DNA from 3 places in the Cytobacillus sp. EB106-05-05-XG126 genome. Region 2 is predicted to be linked to each of the others. Evidence: predicted binding sites of a transcription regulator. Region 2 holds the regulator's gene; each other region holds the start of a gene.
The links. Region 2 encodes LexA, which represses DNA repair genes until DNA is damaged. Its sites were predicted from a motif close to CGAACATATGTTCG; they were not measured.
Positions count from the first base shown of each region.

Region 1 (7,343 bases), on a different contig from region 2:
GGGGATTGTAAAATGGCAAAATGGAAGGATGGTATTGCAAAGCTTGTGATCCCGACACCTTTTCCTGTCGGCGACGTTAATGTATATGCAGTAAAAGGGGAAAAGCTGACTCTTGTCGATACCGGGCCTAAAACGGATGAAGCATGGGAAGCTTTAAAATCCCAGCTTAAAGAGCTGAATTTAACTCCCGGTGATTTTGAACAGGTTGTTCTCACACATCATCATCCCGATCATGCCGGGCTGCTTGACTTTTTCCCGGACAATCTTGATGTGTTCGGGCACCCGGTTAACCAAAGGTGGCTGTCCCGTACTGACGAATTTCTAAAATTTCATGATGAGTTTTACATAAAACTGTTTAACGAATTTGGAATTCCTGAAAGGTATGCTTCCTTTATTAACAAAATGAAAAAGACTTTGCGCTATTCCTGCAATCGTACCCTGACAGGAGAGCTGAAGGAAGGCAGCCAGCCTGAAGGGCTTAACGATTGGACGGTAACGGAGACCCCCGGGCATGCACAGAGCCATATAGGTTTGTTCAGGGAGAAAGATGGTGTATTCCTTGGAGGAGACCATTTGCTTGCACACATTTCACCTAACCCTATCCTGGAGCCGCCGCTTCCCGGCAATGCGGAAAGACCGAAGCCGCAGCTTCAGTATAACGAGTCTCTGAATAAACTGCGGCAGCTGCCGATATCCCTTTTTTATTCCGGACATGGAGAGGATATTACAAATGTGAATGGGTTAATAAGCGAAAGGCTTGGCCGCCAGCATGAGCGGGCAATGAAAGTAAAGGCATGGCTTGAGTCCGAATCTCTTACTGTTTTTGAGGTATGCCGCCGCCTTTTTCCGAAGGTTTATGAGAAGGAGTTTTCCCTGACCATTTCCGAAACAGTCGCACAGCTTGACTATTTGCATTCAATAGGAGAGATTTATATAAATAAAGAGGAGGAAGCATTCTTGTATTCCGCATCAAAAGAGGTGGTTTGATTGTCAGACAGATTAAAAAATAAAAATGTGATTATCACCGGTGCATCAGGCGGAATCGGGGCGCAAATGGCCGTCCTTTGTGCCGAGAGGGGAGCAAATCTTGTCCTTCTTGCCCGCCGCCTTGACAAATTGCAGGAGCTGCAGGCAGACTTGCGGAAGCGCTTTTCAGTCGATGTTCATGTGGATAAGCTTGATGTTTCAGACACTGACGAAGTTTCGGCTGTTTTTTCAGAGATCATTGCCCGGTTTGGTCACATAGATGTGCTTGTGAATAACGCCGGCTTCGGTGTTTTTCGCGAGGCGCATGAAGCAAAAGTTGAAGAAATAAAAGGAATGTTTGATGTAAACGTTGTTGGCTTAATGGCCTGCACGAGCATGGTGCTCCCAGTGATGAGGAAACAGAGGAGCGGCCATATTATTAATATCGCTTCACAGGCCGGCAAAATGGCCACACCGAAATCGAGTGTCTATTCCGCAACCAAGCATGCGGTTCTTGGCTATACAAACAGCCTTCGGATGGAGCTTGCTGACAGTAATGTATTTGTGACTGCAGTTAACCCCGGACCGATTGAAACCAATTTCTTTACGATTGCAGATGAAAAGGGCACATACGTGAAAAATGTCAGCAAATTTATGCTTAAGCCTGAATACGTGGCCCGCAAGGTAGTCAATGCCATGCTGCGGCCTGTCAGGGAAATCAACCTTCCGCGGTGGATGAATGCGGGGAGCATTATCTATGCGCTTTTTCCAGGCTTGTTTGAAAAAATAGGAAAACGCGCATTCAATCAAAAATAAGAAGCTCAGAAGCTGCAGCCAAATGCCTGCAGCTTCTTTTGTTTTTGGCTGGTGAGGCGTCTATCCCGGGGAGAAAGAACCACTTTTAAGAAAAACCGCGTAAAATTTCCATTGAAACCGAACGCATATTCGCTTAATATAATGGGTATACATATACAGAACGGATGTTCTCGTTATATATATTTTTTTGGGTTCAGAGGGGCTATGCAGCATAGGAGCTGATAAGCAGCGCCTTACGCTTTTTTTTGAAGGAGGATGTCGAAGTCATGGTTGATTACAGCTCAATGCCGAACAATCAAATTTTGTGTGTTGATATGAAGAGCTTTTATGCAAGCTGTTCTGCTGTCATGCTTGGTCTGGATCCTCTTGACTGCTATCTTGTAATTGCCGGGAATGTGGAACGGAAGGGGAGCGTTGTTCTGGCGGCCTCTCCACGAATGAAAAAAGAGTTTGGAATAAAGACAGGGTCCCGTCTTTTTGAGGTCCCCCAAGATCCGCGCATTCGAGTTGAGGAGCCGAAAATGGCGACTTATTTAAGAATCTCCACTGAAATCACCAGAGTGTTTAACCGATATGTCCCCAAGGAAGCCATCCATACGTACAGTGTCGATGAAAGCTTTATAAAAGTAGACGGCGCATTGCATCTCTGGGGTGATGCCCAGACGATTGCCTGGAAAATAAAAGATGATATTGAACGGGAATTTCAGCTTCCCTGTGCCATAGGAATAGGGCCTAATTTGCTAATGTCAAAGCTCTGCCTGGACCTTGAGGCGAAAAAAAAGGGCGTTGCACAATGGACGTATGGAGATGTAAAAACAAAGCTGTGGAATATATCCCCGTTACGGGAAATGTGGGGCATCGGCCGCCGTGTTGAAAAGACATTGAATGGAATGGGGATTTTTACAGTCGGTCAGCTTGCCCGCTATGATCTGGCTAAGCTCGAGAAGAAGTTTGGGATTATGGGCAATCAGCTCTATCACCATGCATGGGGTATTGATTTGTCGGAAATAGGCGCGCCGATTATGGCAGGGCAGATCAGCTTCGGCAAAAGCCAGATTTTACTGAGGGATTACAAAGAGGAAAAGGAAATTAAGCATGTGGTCCTTGAGATGTGTGAAGAAGTGGCAAGAAGGGCCCGCAGCCACCGCAAAGCCGGCAGAACCATCAGCTTTGGCCTTGGCTACAGCCAGGATGAATTCGGAGGGGGATTTTACCGCTCCAGGACAGTTGATCAGCCAACCAATATTACGATGGATCTTTATCGGGTCTGCCTGGAGCTTTTTGACGAGAATTATGAGGGGAAAACAGTACGGCAGATTTCCATTTCCCTGGGCAATATTACGGATGACTGCGAAATGCAGCTGAGTCTGTTCGACTTGGATGGCTGGAAAAAAAGGGAGCTCGGCTATACTGTCGACCGGATTCGCTCCAAGTTTGGAGGAGGAGCTCTTCTGAGAGCCGTCTCTTATACAGGCGCAGGAACCGCCAAACACCGTGCGACATTGGTTGGCGGCCATAAAATGTAAAAGGAGGGTCAGCTTATGATTCGCGATCGGGGCAGAATTAAATGGACTTCCATGATGCTGCCGGAACATGTAAAGCTCTTAAGAGACTGGGCAAAGGAAGACACATACGAGCAAAAGCGGGAATTGGATGAGCAGAAGCTTGAATATATGAATGAAATTCTTTCGGAAGCAATGGAATTTCAAAGAAACGTTACACTTACACATTACAGGGGCAGAAATTATGAACTGGTTATCGGGAGCATTCATTATTGGGATGACCTTGGCCAAAAGCTTCATGTTGTTGACCGGTTTGGGGAAATTCACCGTATTTCCATTAACGATATAGCGGATGCGCGGTTCACGGAAGAATAGAACTGGATGAATTTAAAACGGGTATTTTGGGGCGAGGGAAGCACCTTAACAGCAGGGAGGTGTATGAAATATGCCTAGAGGAAAAGAACTTGAACAGCTGCCCATGGCCAACGCCGCACCAGGGGCCGGGGAAGACAGTACGGACAGGGACCGGGAACGGCTTCAAGGGATAGTACAGGACGAAAGAGCGACACCTGCAAGAATAAAAAGTGAAAAATAAAAAAACGGGGATGACTGTCCCCGTTTTCACCCTTATTGCTGCTTGTCATCGGAAGCTTTCTCCGCGCGGACACAGGATTGGAAAGTTCCTTTATGAGTGCCATCACAAAATGGGATTTTCAAAGATCTTCCGCAGCGGCAAAGGGAAAAGGTTTTTCCTGTTTCGAATTTATTGCCATCCATATCAATTAACTCTACATCACCTGTTACACGCAGCGATCCATTATCCATTACTTTAATCTGCGCCTTGGACATATCCAATCATCCTTTCTAAAAATCTTTATTTAGGCGGCTCAATAGCAGCCAGCTGTCTCTTTCAGAAGCATGTTATGCTTATCTGTGTTAAAATCAGCATATGCAAAGGGGAGGTAGTTTTACAACATGGAAATAACATTAACTGAATTGGCGGCAGAAAAATTATCGGGACGGATTGCCGGCAAAGATGGATTCATAAAACTAAAGTATGATATAGACGGCTGCGGCTGTGTGGTAAGCGGAGTGGCGGCACTCTGGCTTGTTGAAGAGCTGGATGAAGATGACAGGGAAATCAAAACAAACACCGGCAGCGTATATGTGGAAAAATCCAAGGAAGTATTTTTGGATGAAAAATTAACGATAGACTTTTCAGAGAAGGCAAATTGCTATCAGTTAAAAAGCCCGAATCAGTATTTAAACCCAAGAATGAGCTTTATTGATAAAACAAAATAATAATGAAGTAGCAGACGGCCGCTGAGGGAAGGCGGTCTTTTTAATAGGCTGAGATAGGTAAAAATACCCTTCCAAAATTCTGGAAAATAAGGTTTTAATATATTAGTAAAAGGTTAGATAACAAGATGTTTGTCATTTATGGGTGAAGAGAGTGCTGATTGGGGGAGATTCGAATGAAGTGGAAGTTATTTTTTCTGGCGGCAGCTTTCCTGATTTTGTCGGGGTGCAGTACGGCAACAATGGGCCAGGCGATTGATGATGGAATTCCATTCAATGTAAAAGAAGTCTTACATAAAGAAAAGGTAAAAGATGGAGTCATACTGCTGTATTTAACGCAGCAGAATGATGGGCAAAATGAGGTCGAGGCCATGGCAGCTGCCTATTTGAAGGGCAGTGACAAAAAGGGCTGGAAAAATGAAGGCCATAACCATTGGGAGCATTATGAAAATGAACATATGACCGTTTATTCAGATACTTTCTATGATTACGATAAGGAAGGTAATCTGGAAAATAGATTACCAATAATTTTTGGTGAAATTCAAAGCAGAGATATTAAAAAAGTAGAGGTAGCCGGCAAGGAAGAGAAATTCGAAGAAGCGGATATTATCAAAAAAGAAAACAAACGCTATTATTTTAAAATGGGAAATTTTCATACTGCAAGAGGGCTGTCGGCAGATGGCAAGGAAATCATAAAGAAAAAGAAAAATTAGAAAATCTTATATGAAGCAGCTGGCTTACACTGAAGCCAGCTGCTTCTATTGTGATAAAGTATCTTTGCTGCTGACATACTGCTCCAAAAACTCGTCAATGACTTTTTCATAATCCTCTCTGTTTTCGTTAAAGGATTGGGCATGGATCCCATTGGCAGCAAGGTAAAGTTTTTTAGGGCCTTGTTTCTTTTCATACAAAGCTTCGGACATGGTCGGCAAAATAAAATCATCTTTTTCACTGTGAATAAACAGGATGGGCTTCTTTATGTTTTCTATAACTGATATAGGCGACACATCCGCAATGGAATATTTCTCCCGCATCCGCAGGAATAGATCGGCAACAGGCAAAAAGAGTTTCGCGGGCAGCTTCATCTCGGTTTTTAAACGATAAGCCAGCTGCTCCTTAAAATCAGAAAAAGGGCAATCGGCAATGTAAAAATCGGCACCGTCTTCAAGCATTCCCGCATAAAGGAGCATGGTGGCTGCCCCCATGCTTTCACCATGAATGCCGATCTGGATATCAGGCCCTTTTTCCGCTTTAAGCCAATCAACAATTGCTTTTAAGTCAAACTTTTCATAATGCCCGTAGCTTGTCGTCTTCCCCCCGGATTCTCCGTGGCGGCGATGATCATAGATTACTGCGTTAAACCCCCGCTCCAGAAAGAGGTTCATATATTTAATCGAGTTCATTTTGTTTTCCGTAACCCCGTGAGAAATAATGATATAGCGGCTGTTTTTATGGGGTTCGGCAGCCACGGCTTTTAAGTTATAGCCAAATGGGGAAGGAATAAGCACTTCTCTTTTCGGGAGGCTTTCATACTTGAACAGATCAAGCCTGCCGGACTCCTTCTCCCTTTCTAAAATAAAGTCATCTTCCTTCTTTTTCATAAACATAAGCCTATTTGTAAAATAGACGCCGAGTGATGAAAGAAAGAGAACGATGGAAAATAAATAACGCAAAAACCTTCTCAAATCCATCCCTCCATCTTTTTTCTTTATCGCGGTCTTACTGCCCATAAAGGCCTGAAATAAGGACAAAGACTAAGAACACCACGTCCAGTGGCAACGTCCTTGTGAGCCCGCTTACTGTGGGCCTCAACTAATCAGTGGGGGATAAAAGAAAACCCCCACTGATTGAAGTTTTACTTTATTTTACCATCATGGATAAAATTAAAACAGAGATGTTAACCGGGACACAGTGAAATTTCATAAAGGAGTTCCTGCACAAAAAAAGCCGCTTTTTGGCGGCTTATTGCTGTGCGTTTTGTCTTTTAGTTGGATGAATAGCTTTTTCTAATTCCTCGGCAGCAATTGTCTGGCTGACTGTATCGGAATTCGGCTTCCCTTTCTGGCTATATCCTTTATCACGTTTTTGGCTCATAGGATTATCCCCCTTTTAATGGCTGCAGCAGAACCTGAATTCGTCAGCTGCTTTCATCTAATAAGATGCGATAAAAAAGGGGGCATTATTCATCTAAAGCTGTAAATCTATTGAACAGTTTGAGCATTTAACCTGAAATACGTGCTTTCAATCGGCCTGGAAAGATGTGGCTGAACAATTTTTACAGCTTCCATTAATTGGTCCAGATTAACATTGGTTTCAATTCCCATGCGCTCAAGCATATAAACAACATCTTCTGTTGCAGCATTGCCTGCAGCGCCAGGGGCAAATGGGCATCCGCCAAGTCCGCCGGCGGATGTGTCAAACCGGTCGACACCTGCCTGCAGGGCTGCAAAAATATTTGTGAGGGCCATTTTTCTTGTGTCGTGGAAGTGTGCAGTGATAAGGGTATTTGGAAACTCTGCTTTCAATCGGGAAAATAGCCCATATGATTCATGGGGAGCAGCCATCCCGATCGTATCTGCCACGCTTAATTCATCAGCTCCTGCCTCTGTAAATTGACGGCATAGCTCAACTGTATCTTCAGGATTGATGGCTCCTTCATACGGACAATAAAATGCTGTAGAGATGCATGCGCGGACAAAGTAGCCTTTCTCCTTCAGTTCTCCGATAATCGGTTTTAGTTCATCCATGCTTTCCTGAGTG
Region 1 is NZ_JBYTDU010000002.1:528,022-535,364, forward strand. Features, by position in the region: gene AC3WTL_RS13075 (MBL fold metallo-hydrolase) at 13-987, shown strand; gene AC3WTL_RS13080 (SDR family NAD(P)-dependent oxidoreductase) at 988-1,782, shown strand; gene AC3WTL_RS13085 (Y-family DNA polymerase) at 2,049-3,308, shown strand; gene AC3WTL_RS13090 (YolD-like family protein) at 3,324-3,659, shown strand; gene AC3WTL_RS13095 (hypothetical protein) at 3,730-3,879, shown strand; gene AC3WTL_RS13100 (CDGSH iron-sulfur domain-containing protein) at 3,912-4,133, opposite strand; gene AC3WTL_RS13105 (iron-sulfur cluster biosynthesis family protein) at 4,260-4,586, shown strand; gene AC3WTL_RS13110 (hypothetical protein) at 4,760-5,296, shown strand; gene AC3WTL_RS13115 (alpha/beta hydrolase) at 5,342-6,268, opposite strand; gene AC3WTL_RS13120 (hypothetical protein) at 6,546-6,677, opposite strand; gene AC3WTL_RS13125 (hydroxymethylglutaryl-CoA lyase) at 6,785-7,343, opposite strand, start outside.
Region 1: a site for LexA is predicted at 1,901-1,914, ahead of AC3WTL_RS13085 (Y-family DNA polymerase). Genes of this name have one in related genera too.

Region 2 (7,343 bases):
CTGTGACATATTCGTAAAATGCTGATAAAGCCTGTTGCGCAGGAGTTTGGACAACTTAACGGCTGATCCGAAAATCATGATGCGCCAATAATAGCGGAGCACATACATCATGAGGGCTGTAACAGCAAGTAGTCCTATCCACATTAATAATGCTTTTGCAGTCAGCTCACCATTTTTAATGGAGTCGACCACAATGCCGACCACCTTTGGTGGAACCAGCTGAAGCATTGCCACAAATAGCAGCAGAATAATCCCGTTTACATAAGCCTTTTTCTCCTGTTTAAAAAACCACATCAAATCAAAAAAAACCTTCATACCCCATCCCCCGAAATCCAATACATAATAGCTTAAATAGTTTAACAAATATTAAGAAAATAAGGAAGATTTTTTCTCACAAGAAAAAAAGCACCCATTTGGATGCTTTATTGACCTAATGCTTCTATTCGGTTTATTAGGCTTGTTGCCTCATTAATGGTAGTAAACAGCTCTGAGTTCTCCAGCTGATCCAGAGCAAGGTTGCCGTTCTCCAATACTTTATTGATTTCAGCCAGAAGCGCTTCATTCTGGGTCACCAGCTCCTGATGAACATCTTCTGCCAGCTTCGGGATATCCTGAAGGGCGATAAATTCTTCAACTTCCTGCTTAAGTGTCAACAATCTTCCTTCAAGTTCCTGCTTCAATGCAGGATCCGCTGCCGCCTCCTGAATCATTTGCGGCGCCTCTTCAGCAAAGTCGCTTAATGTATTGATATGCTCAGTCGCTTCATTAACATAGTCAATGGAATTATTCACTTCACCCAGAACGGAACAGCCGCTTAATAACATAGAAACGGTAAGGAGCCCTATTAGAATTACTTTTTTCATTTGCTCGTTCCTTTCATGATTTGTCATAGTATATATACGGTCTGTATAAAAGAAGGTTTCATTTTGGATATAAAAAAACCACCTTCCTTGTATTGTAACAGAAAAGTGGTTTCCGATGGGATGCTTGTCCCTGATTACTTGCCAGTCTGCTTGTTCATGGCATTCATCATTTGGTTGATCTTCTTTTGAGATGGCTTCATGCCCATTTGCATCATCATCATTTTAAGCATTTGTTCATTAATTGGCGGATTTTTCTCTAGGTAGCTCATCATATATTTTCGAGCAATGAAAAATCCTAGTGCTACACCGGCAAGAAGCGCCAGTACACCAACTAGAATGTACATACCCATACTAACTTCCTCCTTCATGTTGTCTATCATACAGTGTACTAGACCAAAGGTTATTATACAATATTTGCTTCAGTTTTTCTCTTATTTTAGACGAACTTTCTCTCTTTTATCGGTTTTAGCCACCCATAGCGCTTATGCTGGAGGTCAACAGCCAGAAAGGAAGACTCGCTTTTTCGCAGCACTTCGAAAAAAACTGTCTCTGCCTCATAGCTGCCGGCCGCTTCTAAAACCAGACTCCGTTCAAAAACTTCAAGCTTAGCCCTGCTTCTTTTACTCATCTCTATATAGTATGCACTTTTTTCTATGATAAAGTCTTTTTTTCTCTGGAGCTGCTGGTGGATATATTGATGCACTTTTAAACCCGGGATTGGCTTAGTCACAAAATCAATTTGCTTCGATAGAATAGCCTTCATTTCACCTGACGAACGCTCATACTCTTCAAAAAGCTGAAAAAACATCCGCTCTCTGCCAAAATAATGGGACGCAAATTCATCTTCTATTAAATACAATTGATAAGCTCTCATCTGGCCCCTCCTTCCGGGACAATCCATTTCTTTCAATTATAAGTAAACGAATTCAAGGAATGTGTCTGAAGATGTTAAAAACTTTCACTAATTTTGTCGAAAGCGAAGAATTCAGTTGATTATGAGGATTCTTGGTGGAAGAACTGCTAAATTAGCTGATCAAACTATTTACTATGTCAATTTCCCGGTTTTACTGAAATGTAATCCTTTTTTTGAAACACATCACACAAAAAAGGAAGAGCCTCTCAGCTCTCCCTCGTCAATTAATATTATCCCTGCAGCAATGCTTTTACGCGTGCTACAACGTTATCAACTGTGAATCCGTATTCTTCCATTATCTTCTCACCTGGTGCAGATGCGCCGAAGGTATCGATGGCAAGAACATCGCCTTCATCTCCTGCATAACGGTGCCATCCAAGTGAAGATCCCATTTCAATGGCAAGACGTTTTTTGACTGTCTTAGGAATTACGCTTTCTTTGTACTCTTTTGATTGAGCCTCGAAGCGATCCCAGGCAGGCATGCTTACTACAGATGCATGGATGCCTTCGCCTTCAAGCGCTTTTTGAGCTTCAACTGCGAGGCTAACTTCAGATCCTGCAGCAAGCAATAATACATCCGCATTGCTGTTAGAAGCTGGAGAAACAACATATCCGCCTTTTTGAACGCCTTCGTATGCCGCTGAATCCGTTCCTTTTAATGTAGGAAGGTTTTGACGAGTCAATACTAATGCAGTCGGCTTATTTGTTGATTCGATTGCTGTTTTCCAAGCTGCTGCTGTTTCATTGCCATCAGCAGGACGGACAACAGAAAGGTTTGGCATTGCACGCAATGCTGCAAGCTGTTCTACAGGCTCATGCGTTGGGCCATCTTCACCGACAGCGATGCTGTCATGTGTGAACACATACGTAACAGGCAAGTTCATAAGTGCAGCCAGACGGATCGCCGGGCGCAGGTAATCAGAGAACACGAAGAATGTTCCGCCGAATACTTTTAATCCGCCGTGAAGCGCCATTCCATTCAATGCAGCACCCATTGCAAATTCACGTACACCGAACCAGATGTTGCGGCCATCAAATGATTCAGCCGTAAAGTCACCCGTCCCTTTTATCATTGTTTTGTTAGAGCCTGCAAGGTCTGCAGATCCCCCAAAGAATGAAGGCAGGTTCTGAGCGATAGCATTTAGCACTTCTCCGGAAGAAGCGCGGCTGGCAAGGCTCTTTCCTTCTTCATAAACAGGGATGTCTTTATCCCAGCCTTCAGCAAGCTCACCATTGATCGCCTGCTCTAGCTGTTTCCCTAACTCAGGATGGGATTCCTTGTATTGAGCAAAAAGGTCTTCCCATTCCTGCTGCTTTTTCGAACCGTTTTCAACAACTTGCTGCTTAAAGTGATCATATACTTCCTGTGGCACATGGAAGTCTTCTTCAAATGTCCATTTATAAGCTTCTTTTGTTAATTTCAATTCATCAGCACCAAGAGGAGCGCCGTGAACATCAGATTTGCCTGATTTGTTTGGAGAACCATAGCCGATGACTGTTTTCACTTCAATCATTGTCGGGCGGCTTTCATCCTGTTTCGCTTCTTCAATTGCTTTTGCGATTTCGTGAAGATCATTGCCGTCTTCTACACGGATGTACTGCCAGCCGTAAGACTTGAAGCGCTGTTCAACACTTTCAGAGAAAGACTTATCAAGGTCTCCATCAAGTGAGATATCATTTGAATCATAAAGAACAACCAATCTGCCCAGCTTCAAGTGGCCGGCAAGGGAAGCAGCTTCAGCCGAAACGCCTTCCATAAGGTCTCCGTCACCGCAGATGCTGTATGTATAATGATCAACAACATTGAAGTTGTCTTTATTGTATGTTGCAGCCAGGTGGCGTTCAGCCATAGCCATACCGACAGCCATAGCAATACCTTGTCCTAATGGGCCTGTTGTTGCGTCAACACCAGGTGTATGGCCGAATTCAGGGTGACCAGGCGTCTTGCTTCCCCACTGTCTGAACTCTTTAATGTCATTCATGGAAACATCATAGCCGGAAAGATGAAGAAGGCTGTATAAAAGCATAGAGCCATGTCCGGCAGAAAGAACAAAACGGTCACGGTTGAACCATTCTGGATTTTTCGGATTGTGGTTCATGAAGCGTGTCCAAAGTGTATAAGCCATTGGAGCAGCTCCCATTGGCATGCCCGGATGGCCGGAGTTCGCCTTTTCAATGGCGTCAATTGATAAAGTGCGAATGGAACTGATAGAGAGTTCATCTGTGTGATTAAACATTCAATACATCCTTTCGAGTAGTAATTCTTCACTCTTTTAATATTATCGGGTGTCCCTTTTTTTCACAACCAATAGGGTCAGATAAGGGACAAAAAAAGCCGGTTTGTTACTATATTGACACAAAAAGATCCGGCATATGTAAAAAAAGCGGAGATAGTCAGTATTGCCATCTCCTCTATTAAAAGAAGGAATACAGCGCAGTGTATCCCTTGCAATTATATTATTAGTGAAGGCGGTTTTTATTTTGGAATTCTTTCAGTTTTTTCGGAGTTACATCGTTCCCTTTCGGGTCAACGATTGTAACGCCCTTCAGCGTGTTTAACATGCCGGAGCGGAAAGTCTCCAAATACTCTTTGCGGAGAGAAGTCTGCTCTTTCGCTTCTGCTTCTGTTAATCCGGATTCCTTGGCCTTCTTTGCCAGTTCATTAATTCGGGCAAGTTTTTGTTTTGGCAGCATATATTAAAGCTCCTTTATATCAAAAGTTTACCTTTGAATAATTCTGATGGAAGTTTTTTTTATACAGCAGCTTCAGATATGGAACAATACTGAAACTCAAATGCCATCATACTAAAAATGAGCACTTTTGACAAGAAAAGTGCTCTACTCAGCATGTGAATCAATATGTTCTTTATACCTTCTATGGACAGTTGCTTTGGAAATATTATAGCCAAACCCCTTAAGCGTCGCAGCAATTTCAGCAAATGTTAACTCGTTTTTCCTCAGCCGGACAATTTCCTCTATTGGCACTTCTATTCTTTCCCTGCCGCCATTTGCACCCTGATTACTTAGGTTTTTCTCGGGCCTGTATCCTTTATCAACAGCCCTTTGCATGCCGCGTCTGATTTTGATGTTATGCAGCTTTCTCTGATACTCCTCTACCATCCCTACAATGCTAAGCACCATCGAATCTGATTCCGAAAGCTCCAGCTTGCCGTTATTAGAAATGCTGTATAATTGGGCTTCTTCTTTAAAGATGCAATGGAGAATCGCAATCTTGGCATTTCCCCTCCCCAGCCTGGTTTCATCCTGGATGAGAACAACCTTAATATCCTTTTTTTTAATTAAGTCTAAAAGTTCCAATATACCGTCTCTTTCGAGATCGTATCCGCTAGCCTGTTCGCGGATGACCTTGACTACTTCAAAGTCATGCTTTTCTGCCAGGTTCAAAAGCTCTTCTTCCTGTCTTGAAAGGGACGTTTCCTGAGTATCCTTTGTTGTACTAACTCTGCAGTAAATTATTGCTTTCATAATTTCTCCTTATTTGTTAAGGTCTGAACTCGCAAGCTCTTTATATGGCTGGTCATCCAGGGCTTTTACTGGAATAACAATTTCATCACCCGGAAAAATCCTTCCTGCCGCTATCCCATTATTTCGTTCTACCCAATTTATAAATTGATCTGTTGTCAGAGAATGCTCAGAAGAAAAGTTTTCAGCAATCCCCCATAAAGAATCACCTTCTGCAACAGTGACTTTCACAAACTTTTCCGTATCAGGTGTTTCTATCTGCACAAGCATTATAAACGATGCTGCCAAGCTTAAAACGAAGAGAATAATAGCATAAGAATATGATTTCCACAATTTTTTCAGCATAATATACCACCTCGAAAGAATGTATGTTCGTATGTGTTGATTTCATTATAGACCGAACATTTGTTTTGTGTCAATATAAATTCGAACTTATGTTTGTATCATATGGTAATTGATGCTATAATTGAGACAACAAAACACATACGAGGTGCGTAAAGATGGTGAAATTATCAAAAAGGCAGCAAGACATATTGGAGTTCATAAAAGAAGAAGTTAAATTAAGAGGATATCCCCCTTCTGTAAGAGAAATCGGGGAAGCAGTGGGCCTTGCTTCAAGCTCGACCGTTCACGGTCACCTGGCCAGGCTTGAAAGCAAAGGGCTTATCCGTAGAGATCCAACTAAACCTCGCGCCATTGAGATTTTAGATTTGGACGAGGCTTCTAACATTCCCAAGGTCAGTGCAGTCAACGTTCCGATCGTCGGTAAAGTAACTGCAGGGCAGCCGATAACGGCAATTGAAAATGTTGAAGAATACTTCCCTCTTCCGGAAAGAATGGCACCTGCTGACGAGCATGTTTTCATGCTTGAAATCATGGGCGAAAGTATGATTGAAGCAGGAATACTTGATGGAGATTATGTAATTGTCAAACAGCAGAGCACTGCCAATAATGGGGATATCGTGGTGGCCATGACAGAGGAAGATGAAGCAACTGTCAAAAGATTCTTTAAAGAAAAAGACTTTATCCGTCTGCAGCCGGAAAACTCGACAATGGAACCAATTATCCTCCGCAATGTTTCTATTCTTGGCAAGGTTATAGGCGTTTACCGTCATATGCACTAATAGATTATTAAAAAGCAGGCACCTCTGCCTGCTTTTTGTTTTTTCCATTTTTAAGAAGGTTATCAGTTCTTATTACCTGGTACTATCAGTTAAATCCTACGAAAGTCACTGATACTTTTCTTTTAGCATAAGGTTACAGTCATGTATGACTAATTTATTATTCAGAAAATTCGGTATTTTTATGCATGTTATTTTATAGTTACTTTCTATATAATGGTAATACACCGAGAATCAACCTAAGGTCGCTTGTCCAAAATCTCGACTTTAGGAGTGTGAAGAAAAAATGTTTTTGAACATTACCTTCGCTTTGTTGATTGGTGGGCTGGTCGGTGTCGTTGGACATATTCGGAAAGAAGGCAAAATGGTTAAACCCAGAAGGACAAAAAAATTCATCTATCTGGGGGTCTTTGAAGAGGTAATTATGGGGGCTTTAGCGGCTGTTTTTTTGGTCGTATCTTCAGATCCTGACTCTGCCTTAAAGGTAGTTCTACTGGCGGTGATTGCAGGATTTGGAGGAGATGCACTGCTGACATGTCTCGATTTCTTAAAAATAAGACACAAAGAATAGAGAGATGCAGAGAAATAGAAATTGGTTAAAACCTCGTTCATTTGGAAACGGGGTTTTTGCATTTTTTACATTAAAAACCCCTGACTTTATCAGCCAGGGGTTTTCATATTTTCTTAGTACATGCTCAGGTACTGCTCGCGCTCCCATGGATGCACTTGCGTACGGAACAACCCTCTGGCTTTGCATTTTTAAGCAAACTAAAAAACTAATTATTAAATTGACTTCTTCATCCCACAATTACTACACTCTCAGCTAAAGCTATCGGGGTTCATTATATTACTATCGGCTATTGGGAATTGACTAAGAGTTTTCCCAGGAAGAACAAATTAGAAAAGCTTGCAGAGTTTTATGGAGCACTTTTGAGGAAATTACTGAAGAAAATTATTAGAGCC
Region 2 is NZ_JBYTDU010000001.1:1,439,381-1,446,723, forward strand. Features, by position in the region: gene AC3WTL_RS07145 (ABC transporter transmembrane domain-containing protein) at 1-315, opposite strand, end outside; gene AC3WTL_RS07150 (DUF6376 family protein) at 423-863, opposite strand; gene AC3WTL_RS07155 (YneF family protein) at 998-1,213, opposite strand; gene sirA (sporulation inhibitor of replication protein SirA) at 1,300-1,737, opposite strand; gene tkt (transketolase) at 2,007-4,013, opposite strand; gene AC3WTL_RS07170 (DUF896 domain-containing protein) at 4,237-4,470, opposite strand; gene AC3WTL_RS07175 (YneB family resolvase-like protein) at 4,615-5,262, opposite strand; gene yneA (cell division suppressor protein YneA) at 5,272-5,604, opposite strand; gene lexA (transcriptional repressor LexA) at 5,760-6,383, shown strand; gene AC3WTL_RS07190 (DUF4257 domain-containing protein) at 6,667-6,951, shown strand.

Region 3 (7,343 bases), 580 kb from region 2:
TAATTATGGAATGATGCTTCTTATCGTGTCTGTTCTTTACTGGCTGATTAATAAGAGCAGGAAAAGATGGTGGCTTTACGCATGGCTATTATCAGTTCCATTTACCTTATTTATGATGTTTCTGCAGCCGGTTGTCATTGACCCTCTGTATAATGATTTTTATCCTTTAAAAGATAAACAGCTTGAAACGAAAATTCTTGATTTGGCCAATCAGGCTAAAATACCGGCTGAACATGTCTTTGAGGTCGATATGGCCGAGAAAACGAATGCGCTGAATGCATATGTAACAGGGATCGGCTCAAATTCAAGAATTGTTCTTTGGGACACAACTCTAAATAAATTAACTGAAGACCAAATTCTGTTTATAATGGCACATGAAATGGCCCACTACGTGGAGAAGCATATTTACATCGGAATTGGAGGATACTTGCTGCTTTCTCTGCTGGGGCTGTATTTGACTGCTAAATTAATGGAAAAAGCAGTAGATAAATGGGGAAGAGCGCTAAAAATTCCTGCAGTAAATGACATACGTTCCCTGCCGCTTTTTTTGATGATTCTTTCAATGCTGCTCTTTATTTCAAGCCCTCTATCCAATCTTGTTTCACGGTATCAGGAAACAAGGGCAGACCGCTATGCCATTGAAATGACAAAGGATTCAAAAGCCGCAATAGAAACATTTCAGGAGCTGACACGTGCCGGTTTAAGCCAGGTAAATCCGCCGCTTCTTGTGAAAGTATTCCGATATGGGCATCCAACGATGCTTGAGCGCATTTCTATGCTGGAAGAATTTGAAATGGAACAGAGGCAGAAAGAACGGAAGCAGACAGAGGAATGAGTTGCTTCATTATAACTAAAAAAGTAGGCCAATCGGCTTGCTTTTTTTAAATTCCATTTTTATAAATATGTATGCTTCCTTCATCGTCAGCCTGAATTTCATTGTGAAAATAGACGCCTGCATCATCGTCAATTCCATAATCAGTCGCAGCACTGACTTTTCCTGCCGCTGCCTTTAGATTTTCCCGTTCATTCCACTTGGTAAAATGGACACTGATGGCGCAACCCCTGATTAACCCGAGCCCTTTCAAAAAGAGGTGCTGTCTTTTAGGTGTATCAATAGGGGGAATGATGCAATGTTCCGGGATGATCAGGGCGCCTGCCGAAAAGCCTGCTACAGGAATACCATTCATGTACATCCTTCTAATGCATTCTCCGGTTTCACTATCAACAATTAATTTTCTGTAATTTTCTGTGTTACCCCCTCCAATAATGATGCCGGAACAGGACATTAATTCTTGAAGGTAAGATTCTGCTGGGTCAGGGGAAAGCGGGAGATAGCAGAAACTCCTGGCTCCATAAGAAATTAAGGCAGAAGTATACTTCTTCATATACATCTCCCAGCCTTCCCTTTCCAAAAAGAGTATAGCTATTTTGCCATCCGAGCCGCAGGCAAGCTCTGTAAACATTCTTCCTAACCTTTGCCCAAATGGAGGGCTTCCGCCCATTAAAAATAAATGCCTGCTGTTCATTATTCCTCGCCTTCCTGACTAAAAATAAAATACCCCGCTGATTGGCGGGGGCAAACTGCTTTTTATGTGCCAAAACGCTTGGAAAGTTCTTTGTATTGCTTCGAAAAATGCATAAATGCCGGTTTATTTCCTTCATCAATCGCTGCGTCTACTTTTTTCATCAGCTTTTCTCTTTCATTATTCAGCAGTATTTCGGAAATAAGCATATCAAGGTAAAGATCCAGTACATAAGATTCCTTAAGATTTTTCCGCTTAGATCCACTCGTTTTCATTAAGTCGGTGTATGATTTTTCCTTCATGGAAACCACCCCTGAGCTTTTTAATATTATATGGAATTGCTTCTGAATAATCAACTAATTTTTTAAATTTTTAGAAAATATTTTCCGGATGTCTAAAATGTGAACAATTTAGAAACTATTGAATAAATTAGTAATTTTTAGATAAATTGGTGTTAATATGGAAAAGCGAGCACGAAATAGAAAAGGAGATGAAAATGTATGACCCAAAATATTCAAATAATTGAAGAATATGAAATCAATCCAAATACGATGATTATTAAACCTCTCTCTTATGGGATAAAAGTCTATTCGCAAATCTGGGAGCTTGATGAGGAAGTAACTTCTCCCTTTAAGCCGATTGAAATTATTAAAAGCAGCTGTAAATATTTTGGATCAAGCTATGAAGGAAGAAAAGAGGGTACACGCCAATTAACCGGCTTTACCCATAAAGCTCCGATAACGATTGACCCCACAAATTTCATTTATTTTTTCCCGACAGCCTCTCCAAGCAATCCGGAATGTATGTGGATTGCATTGGATCACATAAATTACTTCAAGAGAGCGGAGAACGCACAAACCCAGGTAGTTTTTAAGAATAAACAAAGCTTTATAATTCCAGTCTCATATACGACTCTGAATAACCAGGTGCTCAGAACAGCACTGCTGAAAACGACATTGACAAAAAGGATAGAAGATTCAGAGAGAAAGTCACTTTACTATGCGAATGGTTCCAAAATAATGAATGCTTCGGAGAGAAAAGGAGCCTACCAATAGAAAAGGGCTGGAATTGAAGGATAACCAAGAAGCATGCGGAGTTTCATGCTTCTATTTTCCGTAGTATATTACCTTATTAGATGCAGGCTTTCTTATACAAAAATTAATTGGCTTTCCGATTTTTCTCTGGTCCCGGCAAAGGTTTTTTAATAAGATAATACGTCATTAGCTCCTGAACTTTATTGCGGATTCGGGGATTAAAATAATTATGATGTTCCTCATATCCTTTGTACAGGAACATAAACATAGTAAATGCCTCATCCCTCTTTATTTCCTGTACCTTTAGCTGGTTTTTATTCATATAGCGTTTTACCTCAGAGAGTTCACTTTGAATGACCTTCATTGTTTCTTCAACCAAATCAAGATAAGGCTGTTTTAGTTTAAACGGGCTTTTATTAATGACAATGGAGTCGCGATTTAAAACCGTCAGCACCATTGGCAGATAAATAGCCTGTTCCATGATATTACGGTCTTCCTCAGGAATTCTGGTCATATTGTTCTGCTCCCCTTAAATAATAGTATCCTGCCTAGCGAAAGAACATATGTTCTTATCTAATTTTACAAAGGAATGTTTTATCTTGCAAGAGCCTATATTTGTCGAAATACTGTTATACTCATCATTTCCAATAATGAAAAAAAGTTTCAGTCTGAAGCTAATTGGGAAGGGATTTTATTTCTGATGTCGAAATAAGTAGAACACACAGTTAGGAAGGATGAAATAAATGACGCAAAAAAGAACAATTAAACCAGAAGACCTTTATCATTTAAAATCTGTAGCTGATCCGCAGCTTTCCAGGAATGGATCTGATTTGGCTTTTGTCGAGACCAAAATGCTTGAAGAAGAAAATACATATTGTTCAAATGTTTTTTACATAAATACTGCAAAAAGCAATAAGCCTGTTCAGTGGACTTACGGCAAACACCGCAATCATTCACCCCGCTGGTCTCCAGATGGGGAGTTAATTGCATTTGTATCAGACAGAGGCGGGAAGTCACAGATTTATGTAATGAGCAAAGCAGGCGGAGAAGCCAGACAGCTGACACATTGTGCAAATGGTGCTTCAAATCCTGTCTGGTCCCCTGATGGAAATAAACTTGCCTTCAATCTTTCAATAAAATCGGGTGAAGACGCAGAAACACTAGAAAATCAGGAAAAAAAGGAAGAAAAGCCAATACCGATTGAAATTGAAAAAATGAAACACAAATCTGACGCCCAGGGTTTTTGGAACGGAAGGTACAGCCAGGTTGCCTTAATAGATATAGAAACTGGCGAGATGGAGCAGCTGACAACCGGAGAACATGATTTCCAATTGCAGGACTGGTCTCCAGATGGGAAATGGGTTGCTGTTTCGGCAGATTTGAGTGAAGATAAGGATTTTTCTTTTCTAGGCGATGTGTATATCATCCATCTTGAAACAAAAGACATGAAAAAGATTACAAATGGAAAAGGTTATTTCGGAAGCGCTGCATGGTCACCGGATGGAAAATACATAGGATTGTTCGGGCATGAAAGGGAATACGAAAATGCTACGCATACCAAAGTATGGGTGTATAACCTGGAATTTGAAGATTTGCAGTGCCTGACTGCAGAATCAGACATTTTGGCTGGTGATTATGCCATCGGAGATTTCCAGCAGGGTGCAGTAACACCGGGAATTCTTTGGGCAGAGGACAGCAGAAGCTTCTATTTCCTGGCAACTGATCATGGCAATACAGTTGTTTATTATGGCTCTTTAGATGGGGAATTATATCCTGCCCTGCTGGATCAGCAGCATGTATATGGACTGACAACAGGCGGAACTATCAATAAAGCGGTTGTAGCCATCAGCAGACCGTCATCTCCCGGGGAGTTATTTTTACTTGATGTTCCGACAGGGGAATTAAAACAGCTGACAAAAGTCAATGAAGAGTTCCTGAGCGGAGTGGAGCTGGCAGATGCAGAGCCCATTCAGTTTAAATCTTCGGATGAGTGGGACCTCCATGGCTGGATCATGAAACCAGTCCATCTAAAAGAGGGCCAAAAAGCACCGCTTGTGCTTGAGATCCATGGCGGTCCTCATGCTATGTATGCCAATTCTTATTTCCATGAATTCCAATGCCTTGCTGCAAAAGGCTATGCGGTATTGTTTATCAACCCGCGGGGAAGCCATGGATATGGCCAGCATTTTGTAGACGCTGTCAGAGGAGATTACGGGGGCAAGGATTATGAGGATATTATGGATGCGGTCGATTACGCGCTCGAAAACTTCGATTTCATCGATAAAGAAAGGCTTGGCGTAACAGGAGGAAGCTATGGAGGCTTTATGACCAACTGGATTATTGGACACACCAGCCGGTTCAAGGCAGCTGTCACCCAGCGCTCCATTTCCAACTGGATCAGCTTTTATGGAGTAAGTGATATCGGCTACTATTTTACTGATTGGCAAATCAAGAGTGATATGAATGATATAGAAAAACTATGGAAACACTCTCCGCTTGCTTATGTGAATGATATAAATACACCACTACTGATTCTGCACAGTGAAAAAGACTATCGCTGTCCAATTGAACAGGCAGAGCAATTATTCATTTCCTTAAAGCATCGGAAGAAAACAGCAAAATTTGTCCGGTTCCCTGAAGCCAATCACGAGCTTTCAAGAAGCGGAAAACCGAATTTGCGAATCAGCCGACTAAACTATATAGCCGGCTGGTTTGATGAATATCTCTAAGATAAAACCGCAGACCTTCGGGTTTGCGGTTTTTTCATAAGGCTGTAAAGGAACACAAAACTTGCCGATATAACAATGTTGTCATTTTTTATGCAAGAAACCATTTAAAATAAATTGCAAAGAATTCAATTCATCTGCAAAATATAAGGTATACAGGATATACCAGCATAGCTATCGAAACTTTTTATTGAACTCTGCAGTCAAATATAAGTGAAGGTGTTTACACTGTTCCATAATTTGCTTTAAAGAAAGGACTTATTCTTATGAGATCAGATAGATATGAAAAGAAGAAAAAGAAAGGAAAGTGGAAATCTGTCCTCCTGATTCTGCTTCTCTTGATTGCAGGAACCCTTGGCTATTCTTATTTTCAATTTAAGCAAGGTGTTTCCCAGACAGAAGGAGAAGCAAATATACAGACAGAAGAGTTTGAATTCAATGGCGAAAAAGATAAATATGGCGGGACGAATATCCTGATTCTTGGAAGTGATGCAAGGGGAGAGGAGAAATCAAGGGCTGATACCATAATGGTTGCCCAGTATCATCCTGAAAAGGGCACATATAAGCTTATTTCTTTTATGAGAGACATGTATGTGGACATACCGGGACATGGGCAAAACAGAATAAATTCTGCTCTTGCTTATGGAGGCCCTGAGTTATTGAGGCAGACGCTTAAAGAGAACTTTGATTTAGATATTAAATATTACTCCATTGTTGACTTTGAAGGCTTTGTACATTTAATTGATGAAGCTTTTCCCAGAGGGGTAGAAATTGATGTGGAAAAAAGAATGTCTGCCAATATTGGTGTTACACTGGAACCGGGCCTGCAGCGGCTTGATGGAGAGCATCTCCTTGGGTACGTCAGGTTCAGGCAGGATGCAGTAGGGGATTTTGGAAGAGTAGAACGCCAGCAGAAGGTAATGAAAGAAGTAGCAAGCCAGTTTACAAGCCTTCAGACCATTACAAAGCTTCCAAAACTCATCGGGGTGGTAACTCCTTTTGTAAATACCAATATGAACACGGGTGACATTCTGTATATCGGAAAAGATTTCGTATCTAAGGATAACAGGAATGTAGAGACTCTTCGCGTTCCTGTTGATGGAACATTTGAAAACGAGAGAATTAATGGTGCTGCGGTTTTGGGCATAGATAAAGAGGCGAATAAAGCGGCAATCCATGAATTTCTTTCAAAATAAAGACGACTGTTTTCGCAAGGTTTGCTGCTTTTTGTGTATAATTTACCTGAGTTGAATGGAGCGGAAATCAACGGACAGCATTGATAGGCGAAAAACAACAATTTATACGGAAAGTGCGAAAATAAAAAAAGTTAGAAACACTGTTTTTGCCGGATTAGGTGTACAATAAAAGGGGAAATGGTAAAACTAGGGGAAACTTATTATTTATCGCAGTCTAACGGGCAGTAAGACCCCCACTTCAAGACTCAGAGGAATCAAGGGAGGGTAAGTGGGGGTCAAACAGCCCGTAGAGGCCCGAAAGAAGGACAAAGACTAAGAACGCCACATCCTGTAGCAACGTCTTTGTGACCCACTTCCTGTGGGCCTCAACTAACAATCAGTGGGGGATAAAGACCCCCACTGATTGAAGTTTCACTTTATCAAAACGAGTCGAATAAGGTATTGCTGGATATTGGACAAGGAGATACTAATGGATTTTGAACTGCTCAAAGATTGGTTTACATTAGAGAATATAATGGATTTAATCCGGGAGTATCGTTCATTTGGGCCTCTTCCGGGTATTCTGCTTCCAATGCTAGAAGCATTTTTGCCCTTTCTGCCTCTGTTTTTGTTTGTTATGGCAAATGCGAGTGCATTTGGTCTCTGGCTGGGATTTTTATACTCCTGGGTCGGAGCGGTCGCAGGAGCGCTGATTGTTTTCCTGCTGGTCAGAAAATATGGCCAGAAACGAATACTCCGTTTTTTGAAAAATCATAAGCAGGTACAGAAGCTTATGAAATGGGTTGAAAAACATGGGTTCGGACCATTGTTCATCCTGCTTTGTTTTCCATTTACTCCTTCAGCGGTTGTCAATATTGTAGCAGG
Region 3 is NZ_JBYTDU010000001.1:2,019,349-2,026,691, reverse strand. Features, by position in the region: gene AC3WTL_RS10030 (M48 family metallopeptidase) at 1-835, shown strand, start outside; gene AC3WTL_RS10025 (Type 1 glutamine amidotransferase-like domain-containing protein) at 882-1,526, opposite strand; gene AC3WTL_RS10020 (IDEAL domain-containing protein) at 1,589-1,825, opposite strand; gene AC3WTL_RS10015 (competence protein ComK) at 2,024-2,578, shown strand; gene AC3WTL_RS10010 (YhjD family protein) at 2,682-3,071, opposite strand; gene AC3WTL_RS10005 (S9 family peptidase) at 3,301-5,286, shown strand; gene AC3WTL_RS10000 (LCP family protein) at 5,550-6,479, shown strand; gene AC3WTL_RS09995 (TVP38/TMEM64 family protein) at 6,949-7,343, shown strand, end outside.
Region 3: a site for LexA is predicted at 3,114-3,127, ahead of AC3WTL_RS10010 (YhjD family protein). Genes of this name have one in related genera too.